DNA from 3 places in the Bacillus jepli genome. Region 1 is predicted to be linked to each of the others. Evidence: riboswitches for the same ligand, from Rfam matches in the RefSeq annotation. Region 1 holds a riboswitch; each other region holds the start of a gene.
What was found. A riboswitch is a leader RNA that binds a small molecule or an ion and turns the genes downstream of it on or off. The one in region 1 is predicted to bind S-adenosylmethionine.

Region 1 (4,302 bases):
TGCTTTATGCGTTGGGGGTTAGGTCCTTTTTAATAGGTATAAAAAGAGGAACAGAGGGACGGTTTCAACGTTTCGCATTGAAACGCCGGAACTGCCCCCTCGTTTTACAATGTGTATTGGGTTATGGAAGATGATAAAATGAATATTAGAAGCGCTACCAAAGTTAATAAAACCTGTAAACTAGGAATCTACGACACTTTTATTGAGAAGGAGGAAATAAAGTGAGCTATGAAATTATCACATTACCTGGCTATCGGGCAGTGGGATTAAAGTGGGAAGGGACATTCTCTGAGATTGTACCGAATTTAAAAAACGTGATTGGGCAAATGGAAGAACGTGCCATTGAGTTAGATGACAAGCTGAACCCTCATGTTCAATTAGGTCTATCTTATCATGTAATTGAAAATGGTTTCGCGCATTATGCAGTATATGAAGTAAGTGATAGTCAGGAAATTCCTGATGGGATGATTGAAATAAAGGTTCCTCAATTGACTTATGTGAAAACAACACATCACAAAGGAGAGGATATACAAAAGACCTATACGGATCTACATGAATGGCTATTTGATAGTGATTATTCTGCATATAGGGAAACAGGTGTAGTTTACTATGATCCATATATGCCAATAAAACATGAACATTATCCATTGGATCGCGACCCTAGTGATCCGCACTTTGATATTTTTATACCGATTGTTAAAAAGTAAATCGACCCAACGTTCACCATGAAACGCGGTAACAGTCCCTCGTTTTTCCAAGACCTTTTCAGAGGAGAGTGAGATTGTGAAAGACAAAGAGATCATCGACGTCTTTGAACAGGCAGAAATAAATTTACTCGTAGAGCTGCGAATGGGAAATGGTTTCCAAGAAAAAGAATATGAAAAGTTAGTGAAGGCACTCACTGTCTGTGCAGATGAATGGGAGAGTCGTGCAAGTATACCGGGAGAAGTCGTCCATACTTTAGTTGGACTATACGATGAACTGTACAACTTTTCATTCATATATGGTGATGAAGAATCAGTCCGCATTAAGAAAGCAGCCGAAAATACCAAAAAGCTGATTCAAAGATGTACGAAAGATAAGGGGGAAATAGAACCCGAAAAAGCCAGAGTGATTGCCAAGGTAATTGAGAAAATCAACGAAAACGGAAATTTTTTTAAAAAACTTCAAAATGGCAAGGGACTGGATGAACAACAATTTGAAAGAATCTATCAGGAATTATATGAAATTATCGATGAGGTTTATTCGTGGGAGGAAATTCCAAAAGTTTTGGTAAATATTTTGATTGATTTTCGTGAATTAGATTTGTTTGTCGGTCAATATCAAGATGAGTTCAAACAACCAGAAGAGGCAAATAAAATATATGATGCGTATGAACGTATTTTTAGTTTAATTACCGGTTGAACCAGAGAGAGAGGAGAAACATAACAATTTGATATACAAATAGCTACATATGAGACCAGTGACACTATGTACAATGATGAGAGCCTGCCCTCTAGTGCATTAAAGCATTAATGTGCATGAGGTCAGGCCATAAATTCCCTAAATATCTTACCTTTCCATAAATACATATCCTAAATAATTTCCAGAACCTCGTATGATCTGAAGACCTTGTTGCTCTAAATCCCTCCAAATTTTTCTATCTAGGGCATACGGACCTCTTTGTTGAAGGGTTGTTAACTCTGTTTCAGTGATTGTAAGTTGGTAAGAGTCTAGTTTACCTAAAACAAACAATACATAGTTCTCGAGCCTCACGACAATCACTTTACCATCTGGATCCCATTCCTGCAGCTCTTGTTCAATGCAAGTCGCAACATGAATCAAAAATTTCTCTTCCTCCATATTTTTTGACATCATTCCTCTTAAAAATCCTGAAGTATTCATCTTTCTTCCTCCTAAACTTTAAAATCAATAAGGTACAAGAAGAAAACAATGAAAAAGGCTCTTCATTGCATATGAACACAACAAAGAGCCCTAAGCCGATCGTCATCATTCAAAGCAGTGCTTTGCTGGTTGGAGCACCTTACCAATTGGCAGGTTGCTGTGAAGTCATTGAGCCAGGACTCTAGTTCACTCTTGATAACCTTATTGAATTATATATAGTATAACTGCAACCATTATGTATCGTCAAATGAATAACTGTGATGTTCCATTAATATATATAAGATTTTCCACCATTAAGTTTAGGAACAAGGCAACTATCCAAATGGAAAGCTTTCACGATGACTTTGACCTTTACTTTACGCTAATTAAGGCACACCCTCCATCAGGGACACGTGAAATCAATCAAAGTATTGGTAGCCTGCAAAATGTGCTAGGAAATCTAATTAAAATTCCTCATAAATCGCAGGATCCTGATTGGCAATCCTCCCATCCAGGAGGTTTTGGGATATAGAAGTTGAGTTAAGGATGAGAGTGTTTTCTTAATGTAGTTCAACCGATTACCATTATTTTTAGGAGAAAATGAGTTAATTTAATAGCACTCACTAATGTTGAATTCTGGTGACTGTCCCCCAAGTGTGTCATGCTTTGCTGCACTTGGGGCTGGTCTTATTTCTTTAGATTAGATCGGTATTAAACAAGACCTTATTCAAGAAACTACACTTTAAAAGGTATTAAATGCTAAAATGATATGTAGATTACACTATTTTACATTTAAATGTTTTTAAAAATATAGAGTTCATTAAAAGTGAGGCATTATTGTAGTGATTATCTATAACGAAACGTCTAACAACTTTATCAACCATATCTATGAGAACAAAATTGGATACGTACTAAAAAAGAACTTATATAAGCGAATGAACAAGGTGGTCTCCGATAGCGAGCTTCGTTCATGGGAGAATTCTCTTCCACAGATGGCAAGAGTTATTAGGGATGCAGAACTAAAAGAGGATACTCATGTCTTACTAGAGTACAAGCTCCCATCTACTCAAAAGCGAATTGATTTTATAATCACTGGTCAGGATAAAAAAGGAAAGAAAAATGCAATGATAATTGAATTAAAGCAGTGGCAGAAGGCTAAAGTAGCTGAGGGAAATGGAATCGTAACAACTTTTCTTGGAGGAAGGGAACGTGAAACGGTCCATCCATCATATCAAGCTACTTCGTATAAGCGGTTTCTGCTTAATTTTAATGAATCACTGTACACTGATACTTCAATTCAGCTTTCTTCATGTGCATATTTGCATAATTATATTCAGAATCCAACTTACGAACCATTACTTGATCCAAGATACACGATGTATTTAAAAGAGTCTCCACTGTTTTTTCAGTTTAGTGATAGGGAATTAGCTAAAAGAATTAGAGAAACGGTTGCGGAAGGTAATGGTGCTGGGATTGCAGAAGCTATAGAGCATGGGAGGATTCGTCCTTCTAAAAAGCTCGTAGATACTGTGGGGTCACTAATAGAAGGAAATGAGGAATTTATTCTTTTAGATGAACAAAAGGTTGCATTCGAAAAAGTGGTTAGCATGTATAACAGGTTAAACAAATCAGAAGGTCAAAAGCATGCGATTATAATAAAAGGTGGACCTGGGACAGGGAAGTCAGTTATTGGACTCAACTTAATGAGTTATCTGTTAAAAACTAGAGCGTATGCTGAGTACATAACACCAAACCAATCTTTCCGTGAAATTCTTCGAAAGAAGTTAGTAGGTTCATCAGGTCATGTAGAGGTAAGAGATTTATTCAAAGGGTCGGCCGCCTATGTTCAAACACCTAAAGATTATTTTGACGTACTAATATGTGACGAGGCACACCGATTAAAGCAACAAGGGCACATGCAGAAGAAAATTGAAGGTGAAAACCAAGCAACACAAATTATTCGCTCCTCAAAGGTAAGTGTCTTTTTTGTTGATGATCAACAAATTATCTCTAAAAAGGATATTGGCAGTGCGAAACTAATAGAAGAAGAGGCCGCAAAGCTAGGTGCTGAAATTCATACAGTGGAACTAGAGTCCCAATACCGTTGCTCAGGATCTGGAAACTACATCGCATGGTTAGATAGTCTATTAGGGTATACAAATGAAAAAGTTGAACTTGAAGGTGAATTTGACTTTAAGGTTGTCTCAAACCCACATGACCTAACAAAAGAAATTGTAGAGAAACGAGGAGGAAGACTCCTTGCCGGTTATGCATGGGAGTGGAACACAAAAGGAAATCATAGAGAACTACCAAAAGATGTATATATTGAAGAACATGACTTTGCATTACCATGGAACGATCCAAAACGTATTGATTGGGCAATACATCCGGAGTGTGCTTACCAAATAGGCTGCATCCATACTGTTCAGGGGCTTGAAA
Region 2 (4,302 bases), 1.6 Mb from region 1:
GTTGGGTCAAGAAAGGACAAACCCGCCAAACCCACTCCTGTCATAACATGCGTAGCAGTATCCATACTGTTCTCCTCCTTTTTAGCATCTCACCTTTTGTTTGCCAAAATAAGATCTCATCACAATGACTAGGAAACATGTAAAGCCCCTTTCTATCCACTTACCTTTTTACCATTGTAGTAAGTGAATATTAAGGGGCTGTTAAAATCGCTTTAAGAAATATGGTTTTTATAAATGCTTTATGTTACGTGCATTAAAATAACGTAAAATTTCTCTTCTTGTTATAAAATTTCCATAGGGTAATGTATTCGTTTTATTACTATGCTTGCTCAGACAACCCTCTTTTTCCTTTTTTCTTGTATCAAGATATTCAAAATGATAAACACAAACATTAATACAAATGATGCCATACTAATGATAAGGATTGTTTCAACACTCCAGTCTGTAAAACGGGTAAAAATATCAGGAATAATCAGAAATGCTGGTATCCAAATGGGAGACCACATCTTACGCCAAATCGCTGTACCTATAAAAATACTAAAGCAAATCACGATCACAACTATATCTGCAGTTGTGCCACCTACAAAAAACGGCTTAACAAATATATCACTCACAACGATTAAGAGAATCGCTAATGTTGTGACAATCATACTGGCAATTACGCCCCCAAGAAAAAATTTCTTCTTTGAGTATTGCTTCCGACCTGCATTCTGTAAAAAGTAGACGTAAACAGCAAGCATTAACACAGCTAAAATGGGCATCCCAATGACTTGTATTATGTTTAGTTCAAACTCTCCTCTTATGGCAGGTCCTATGAGGAAATAGGCTATAAATCCAATAAAAAAGACTGGAAGGAATTTTAATAGACTATTATAATCTGTCTTCATTTCTTGTTTTAATGAAGCCATATATTGTTCTGGTGTTTGATCAATAATATCATTTATGCTTCTCCCACTTTTCTCTGCCTCGGTGAAATGATCCTTTAATTCCTCCATTAATTCCTTAATTTCTTGTTCATTTTTTCCTGACATCATTAAGTACATTCTGAGATTGTCGATAAATGCCTCACTTTTTGTTGATAACATATCCTTACCTCCCTTTCAGTAATTCGTTTACTGGTTTTGAAATTTGTTTCCATTCTTCCGTAATAATCTCTAATGCCTCGTGTCCCTTTTCAGTCAGAAAATAATATTTGCGATTCGGTCCTGATTCAGAGGGGCGCATTTCTCCCCTGATGAGCCCATTTTTCTGAAGCCGTAATAAAATTGGATAAATCGTTCCTTCACTTACATCTGCTAAACCGATATTCAGCAATTTTTGTGAAAGTTCATAACCATAAATAGGCTCCTTTTCGATGACAGCCAACACACATCCATCCAATACTCCCTTTAACAATTGGCTTCTTATTGACATCTCATCTTACTCCCCCCTCTAGTTTGCTATACAAGGTAGTGAACAAAAAAATAAAGTTATTCTTAGGTAGTTGGTTTAACAAGATAGCTGATATAAAAAACAACTATCTTGTTATACAAAATAGTTGTTTTAAGTGTAAATTTATTTCATTTTTTTGTCAATAGGTTTTTTCTATAATGATAATGTTCCTACTTAATTTTCATCATACGCATTAAGTGCGTTCACACTGTGCGCCAGCGCAGATCCTTCTTTTAATGCAACGGCAACGAAAATAGCTTCAGAAATTTCTTCCAAATCAGCGCCTGCTTTTTTAGCATTTTTCGTATGAAGATCGATGCAGTACGGACAACCCGTTGTATGTGCGCAAGCAACCGCAATCAACTCTTTGTCCTTTTCTGTTAAGTTTTGCGCTTTGAGCGACTTACTGTCAAAATCAATAAATGCTTTAAATGCCTCTCCACTCAAGTCCGCAAATTCTTTCAGTCTAGCAAAATAGGATGCCTTATACAGTTCTTCATCACCATTTCCATCATATGCGTTGAGTGCATTCACCCCATGTGCTAAAGAAGAACCAGCCTTTAATGCAGTCGCAACAAAAATAGCTTCCGCCACTTCCTCTTTCGTTGAGTCATTCTTTTTCGCATTGCCAACATGTAAATCAATGCAATATGGACAACCTGTGATATGCGCGACCGCCACGGCAATCAGTTCCTTTTGCTTCACGGAAAGTCTTCCCGCTGCTAAAGCTTGGCTATCAAACTTGATGAAAGATTGAAAGGTCTCTGGGGCATACTGTTTCAATTCTGGAAGTCTTCCGAAGTATTCCTTTTTGTACAAGCTATCTGTTTTTGTTACTGTCATTTTGCATCTCTCCCTTAGGTATTTTCCCCAATTAAAATACGATTTTTCACATCAACTTACTTAGTTTTTGTAAAATGTGGACACCTAATATACGTTTAAGTGTAAACATATAAAATTTAAAAAGCCCCTTCCGATGAGGAAGAGGCATTATGTACGTCCACACTCATCTTTCAAGCATTTGCTTGCTGGAATTAGCACCTTGATACATTCATCGTAACGGTTGCTGCGGGATCAACGGACCAGTTTCCTCCCCCGACTCTTGATAAGAGAAAATCGTATTTAATTTAGGAATCTATTACTTACTACCTTACATGAATTGACAAAAGCTTGTCAACAGAAATATTAGATTATTTCGAAAAAGTAGCCATTAACCGAGTTTTGAGATTTAACACTTATAGGTTAATCGGCCACTCCTCTAAATGCTCTGCCATATCCCAAAACATGTATTCGTACATGCTTGTTTTTACGACAATTTCTTCAAGAATTGCTAGTTCTCGTTCAGATTTTCCACTAGCCATTACATTGAGAAGAGTTTTACAATCATCGGATAACTTCGTAAATTCATCGGATGCATACATTTTAACCCATTCTCCATAAAATTCATGTTCGATGGATCCAGGCCATGTTACGAGCTCTTTTCCAATAAAATTATAACTCCAAGCACAAGTAAGGACGGCTGCAACAACATTTTCAACACCGCCAAGGTGGGCGACGTTCAGCATGTAACTTGTGTAAGAAGTCGTAGTTGATGCAGGCTTTGTGGCCTCTAGTTCTTCATGAGAGATACCAAATTTCGCGGCATATTGACGGTGAAGATCCATCTCCACCTCAAGCGTACCATGTAAAAGATTTGCAAAAATGGACATTGTTTTTAAATCGGGAGCTTTTGCACTTCCTATCGCAAATAGACGGCTATACTCAATTAAGTACACATAATCTTGTTTCATATAATGTTTAAATTTTTCCTTTTCCAACCAGCCCTCGCCTATCCCTTTGACGAAAGGATGTTCCAAATACGAATTCCAAATTGGTTCTACTCGATTCCATAAACGATCAGTAAATAAACGACTCACTTTCATTTCCCCTCTCTACTTTTGACATCAGGGAGAAAAAACAAAACCCATCACTAGTGACTAGAAATGGGTTCGGTAATATATCATCGTATACACGACAAATACCAACTCCACTTCCCTACGCTAGTGTTACCTAGATCAGGTTCAAAGGGTCGATATTTCTATCTCTCAGCAAATACATGCTCCCCTAGTCGAATTGTTAGATTATTAAGTTACTATATATTAGTTAAACATAGCCGCTGAAAATAAGCAAATGTTCGAAAGATTACCAGACCTGTTATGTGCAAGCCAAAAAAATCCTCCAAGATGGAAGATTTCTTATTTCAAATTCGGATATCCTTGTTGTCTTAATGCCTCATATACCAATATCGCAGCGGTGTTTGAAAGGTTAAGGGATCGAACATGCTGATTCATTGGGATTCTTAAAAAATGATTTTTATGTTTTTCTAGCAAAACTTTAGGTAAGCCTGTTGTTTCTTTTCCAAACATAAAATAATGTTCTTTTGAAACATCGCTGAAATCAAAAGCTGAATGTGTTTTTTCGCCAAACGTTTCAATATAGTAAAACTCACCTTGATTTTTCGAAAAAAAGTCATCTAATGAGTCATAATACGTGATATTGACGGAATGCCAGAAATCGAAACCCGCTCGTTTGATCATTTCTTCATCTGTTGAAAAGCCAAGTGGCCGGATTAAATGTAAGGCTGTATCCGTTGCAGCACAAGTACGTGCAATATTTCCTGTATTAGCCGGAATATCTGGTTGATAAAGTACTACATGTATTGCCAAGAATGGTCACTCCTAACTATAATTTCAATCCAAATTATAGCATATAGACCGCGGACAGAGGAACTTTAGATGAGTTCGTTATACCCAGTTTGCCCTTACAAAATTACAAAGTAAATCCCAAAGACGACTGCAATCGTTATGACAAAAACGCCAAGGGTGAGCACCG
Region 3 (4,302 bases), 2.7 Mb from region 1:
TTTGCAGATCGCTTTCTAGCAAGCAATACGATAATCGGACTTATTCTCTCATTGGGACAAGCTGCAACTGCAATTGCAATGATTATCGGACCCATTATTGTGAGTAAGGTTGGGGAAGTACGTGCGGTGGTGTATTTGCAATTATCCTCACTTCCATTCCTTCTACTAACAGGGTATACGGAAAATTTATACATAGCAGCCATCGCCTTTTTATTTAGGCAAGCATTAATGAATGCGGGTAACCCGATTCAAGCTTCTCTTGTTATGGGAAGAGTGAACGATTCGATGAAGGGTCTTGCGAATTCAGTGAATCAAATGGTGTTTTCATTAGGATGGGCACTAATGGGACCTGTATCGACGTCAATCGTAATGATACATGGAGCTTATTGGGGCTATGCATATGTGTTTACAATTACTTCAGTTTTATATCTAATCGGGTCGCTATATTTCCTACTTGTATTCAGTAGAAAATCCTTTCGTAATGAGGAAAAACAAGTAGCAAAAATATCATAATATGTCATATTTCCCGGGAAAAAAGAAGTAAATAAACGATGCATGTATAAATTTGTTTCAAATATGTGTCGAAATATGACATGAAATTTCAAATTGCTCATTTTTTCTAAAAATTCTTATTGACATATAATAGAAAAAGGTTTAGCATGATATTAACTTGTTAAAGTAATAAATTTCATATTGAAAATCTTATCTAGAGTGGCGGAGGGAATGGCCCTATGAAGCCCGGCAACCGGTAATTTACACGGTGCTAATTCCAACAGACATTTTTTGTCTGAAAGATAAGAAGAGAAATCGTACATACACCTCTTCTTATCGAAGAGGTTTTTTATTTATATAAACAAAACAAAAGGGAGAGATTCAAATGACTGAGAAACAAAAAAACTATAGACCAGAGACAATTGCTGTCCATGGAGGTCTTGAAGCAGATCCAGTAACAGGTGCAAGAGCCGTACCAATCTATCAATCAAATGCATTTAAATTTAATACAACTGAACATGCAGCAAATCTATTTGGACTTAAGGAAAATGGATATATTTATACGCGTATTCACAACCCAACTACAACTGTTTTTGAAGAAAGAGTTGCACAATTAGAGGGTGGCGTTGGTGCATTAGCTGTTTCTAGTGGAATGGCTGCGATTACCACAGCTATTTTGAATATTGCGGGTGCAGGAGATGAGATTGTCTCTGCTTCTACACTTTATGGTGGAACATATAACTTATTTGCGAATACACTTCCTAAATATGGAATTAAGACACATTTAGTAGAACCTAATAATCCAGAAAACTTCCGTCAAGCCATAACGCCAAATACAAAGGCGATTTTTGCTGAAACAATCGGAAATCCAAGCTTAGATATTCTTGATATTGAAGCAGTAGCAAATATTGCTCATGAAGCAGGAATTCCATTAATTATTGACAATACATTTGCGACACCATACTTATGTCGTCCAATTGAGCATGGAGCAGATATCGTTATTCATTCCGCAACAAAATGGTTACTAGGTAATGGTACAACAATGGGTGGAATTATTGTGGATGGGGGTAAATTCGATTGGAATTCACCAAAATTCCCTGGATTTACAACACCAGATCCAAGCTACCATGATCTAGTCTATGCTGATGCTTTAGGACCTGTAGCTTATATCATTAAAGCAAGAGTTCAACTTCTTCGTGATTTAGGTCCAGCTTTAAGTCCTTTTAATTCATTCCAATTTAACCTTGGTCTTGAAACATTACACGTTCGTATGAAAGAGCATATTGCAAATACGAAAAAAGTTGTTTCATATCTTAAAAATCATCCTGGGGTTGAATGGGTACTGTATCCTGGTGAGGACGATCACCCGAACAAACAATTAGCTGATAAATATTTACCAAAAGGTGCAGGTTCAGTTGTTGTGTTTGGTATTAAAGGTGGTAGAGAAGCGGGTGAGAAGCTAATTAATAATGTTGAGCTTTGGTCACATGTTGCAAACGTTGGTGACGCAAAGAGTTTGATTATTCATCCAGCTAGCACAACACACCAGCAATTAAGCCCGGAAGATTTAAAGTTGTCTGGTGTTACGGAAGACTTAGTTCGCTTATCTGTTGGAATCGAAAATATTGAAGATATTTTAGAAGATTTAGAGCAAGCCATTAAAGTAGCTAATGGAACAAGTTCTGTTTCACCATTGCCTACAGCTTAAGTTTTACTTTGGTACATTAGTCACAACTTTTTCATTGACACCCTAAATGACAGATGATAAGATAATTCTCGTGTTATTTAGGACGATATTACATGTAAATATATGATGACTCTTATTTAGAGTGGTGGAGGGATGTGCCCGATGAAACCCAGCAACCGTCAACATTTGTTGAAAAGGTGCCAATTCACACAAAGCAAAGGCTTTGGAAGATGAGAGGAAGGAATCACTGAATTGTGCCTTTCTGCTCGTTTATGCAGAAAGGCTTTTTCAATTATTTTCGTTAATTATTTACTATATCGCATAAACTAAACATAGTTTTCTTTGGATAGAAGGTGTGACTACATGATAACACTGAAAAATGTGTCGAAGATATATAAAACAAAAGCAAATTCTGTTACAGCTGTTAACGGTATTGATTTAGAGATCAATGAAGGTGAAATCTTTGGAATCATCGGTTACAGTGGAGCAGGTAAAAGCTCACTTATCCGCCTGCTGAATGGGCTCGAAACGCCAACTGAGGGAGACATTTCAGTTGCTGGTCATAATATCACCGCCGTTAAAGGAAAAGCATTACGCGATGCGCGTAAAGAAATAAGTATGATTTTTCAACATTTCAACCTTTTATGGTCTCGAACCGTGAGGGAAAATATTTCATTTCCCCTTGAAATTGCAAAAGTTCCAAAAGCAAAACGGGATGAGAGAGTTACAGAACTTATTAAGCTGGTTGGTTTAGAAGGAAGAGAAGATGCTTATCCTTCACAGCTCAGTGGTGGTCAAAAACAAAGGGTAGGAATCGCACGGGCACTAGCTAACAACCCAAAGGTTTTGCTTTGTGATGAAGCAACATCTGCGTTAGATCCACAAACAACGGACTCGATTTTGGACTTGCTTGTCGATATTAATGAACGTTTAGGATTAACGATTGTGTTGATTACTCATGAAATGCATGTTATCCGTAAAATTTGTCACCGTGTTGCCGTGATGGAAAATGGAGAAATTGTCGAGCAGGGCCGAGTTTTGGATGTATTTAAAAAGCCTCAAGCTCAAATAACAAAACGTTTCGTGCAGCAAGTAACAGAGCCTGAGGAAACAAAAGAAATGATTGAGCATTTGCTTGATCTTTATCCAAATGGAAGAGTGGTTCAGCTCACTTTTGTTGGGGAAGATGCAGAAAAGCCATTAATTACTACTTTAATCCGAGACTTTAAAGTTGAAGTGAATATTTTACAAGGAAAGATTTCTCAAACCCAAAATGGATCTTACGGAACATTATTTATTCATCTTGCTGGTGAACTGAATGAAGTCACTTCAGCCATTGAATTTATTCGGGAGCAACGAGTAGAAGCTGAGGTGATTGAAAATGCTTGAACAATTCCAGGAACTTCTTAAATGGGAAAAACAGGTGAATGATTATCAAACATTAAATTGGGGAAATCTCTGGATAGCAACCCAAGAGACTTTGTATATGACCGCAATTTCGGTGCTTGCAACTTTTATAATAGGTTTATTTTTAGGATTGGTTCTCTTTTTAACGGATAAAGGTAATGCGTGGGAAAATTCTGTGGTAAATCGAATTGTATCTGCACTTGTTAATATATTTCGATCCATACCATTTATTATTCTTATTGTATTATTAATACCTTTTACGAAAATTGTAATGGGTTCAATGCTAGGACCTAGTGCTGCATTACCATCCTTAATTATAGGATCGGCACCTTTTTACGCAAGAATGGTTGAAATTGCTTTACGTGAAATAGATAAAGGTGTAATCGAGGCTTCTCATTCTATGGGAGCCACTAACTTAACCATCATTTTTAAAGTATTAATTCCAGAATCCCTACCCGCTTTAATTTCAGGGATAACAGTTACTGCGATTTCATTAGTAAGCTTTACCGCTATGGCAGGTGTTATTGGAGCCGGTGGATTAGGTCATTTTGCTTATTTATATGGTTTCCAGAGTAACAAACCGGTCATTACCTTTATCGCTACTATTGCGATATTAATTTTGGTATTTATCATTCAATTTGTGGGTGATTTCTTTACAAAACAAACAGACAAGAGATAACAGGAGGAACACAAATGAAAAAATTACTTTTTATTTT

Region 2: another riboswitch for S-adenosylmethionine. It lies ahead of ABC371_RS16280 (carboxymuconolactone decarboxylase family protein); the one in region 1 lies ahead of ABC371_RS24475 (hypothetical protein).
Region 3: another riboswitch for S-adenosylmethionine. It lies ahead of ABC371_RS10825 (methionine ABC transporter ATP-binding protein); the one in region 1 lies ahead of ABC371_RS24475 (hypothetical protein).

The regions. Positions count from the first base shown of each region.
Region 1 covers NZ_JBDFMO010000001.1:4,806,452-4,810,753, reverse strand. Annotated here, with positions in the region: gene ABC371_RS24485 (GyrI-like domain-containing protein) at 222-707, shown strand; gene ABC371_RS24480 (hypothetical protein) at 784-1,404, shown strand; gene ABC371_RS24475 (hypothetical protein) at 1,552-1,884, opposite strand; SAM riboswitch class I at 1,984-2,086, opposite strand; gene ABC371_RS24470 (DUF2075 domain-containing protein) at 2,706-4,302, shown strand, end outside.
Region 2 covers NZ_JBDFMO010000001.1:3,180,121-3,184,422, reverse strand. Annotated here, with positions in the region: gene ABC371_RS16295 (metal-dependent hydrolase) at 1-65, opposite strand, end outside; gene ABC371_RS16290 (HAAS domain-containing protein) at 330-1,085, opposite strand; gene ABC371_RS16285 (PadR family transcriptional regulator) at 1,090-1,413, opposite strand; gene ABC371_RS16280 (carboxymuconolactone decarboxylase family protein) at 1,606-2,274, opposite strand; SAM riboswitch class I at 2,435-2,543, opposite strand; gene tenA (thiaminase II) at 2,667-3,347, opposite strand; TPP riboswitch at 3,446-3,546, opposite strand; gene trmL (tRNA (uridine(34)/cytosine(34)/5-carboxymethylaminomethyluridine(34)-2'-O)-methyltransferase TrmL) at 3,666-4,136, opposite strand; gene ABC371_RS16265 (YidH family protein) at 4,232-4,302, opposite strand, start outside.
Region 3 covers NZ_JBDFMO010000001.1:2,149,747-2,154,048, forward strand. Annotated here, with positions in the region: gene ABC371_RS10815 (MFS transporter) at 1-513, shown strand, start outside; SAM riboswitch class I at 700-801, shown strand; gene ABC371_RS10820 (O-acetylhomoserine aminocarboxypropyltransferase/cysteine synthase family protein) at 878-2,200, shown strand; SAM riboswitch class I at 2,310-2,416, shown strand; gene ABC371_RS10825 (methionine ABC transporter ATP-binding protein) at 2,543-3,568, shown strand; gene ABC371_RS10830 (methionine ABC transporter permease) at 3,666-4,265, shown strand; gene ABC371_RS10835 (MetQ/NlpA family ABC transporter substrate-binding protein) at 4,280-4,302, shown strand, end outside.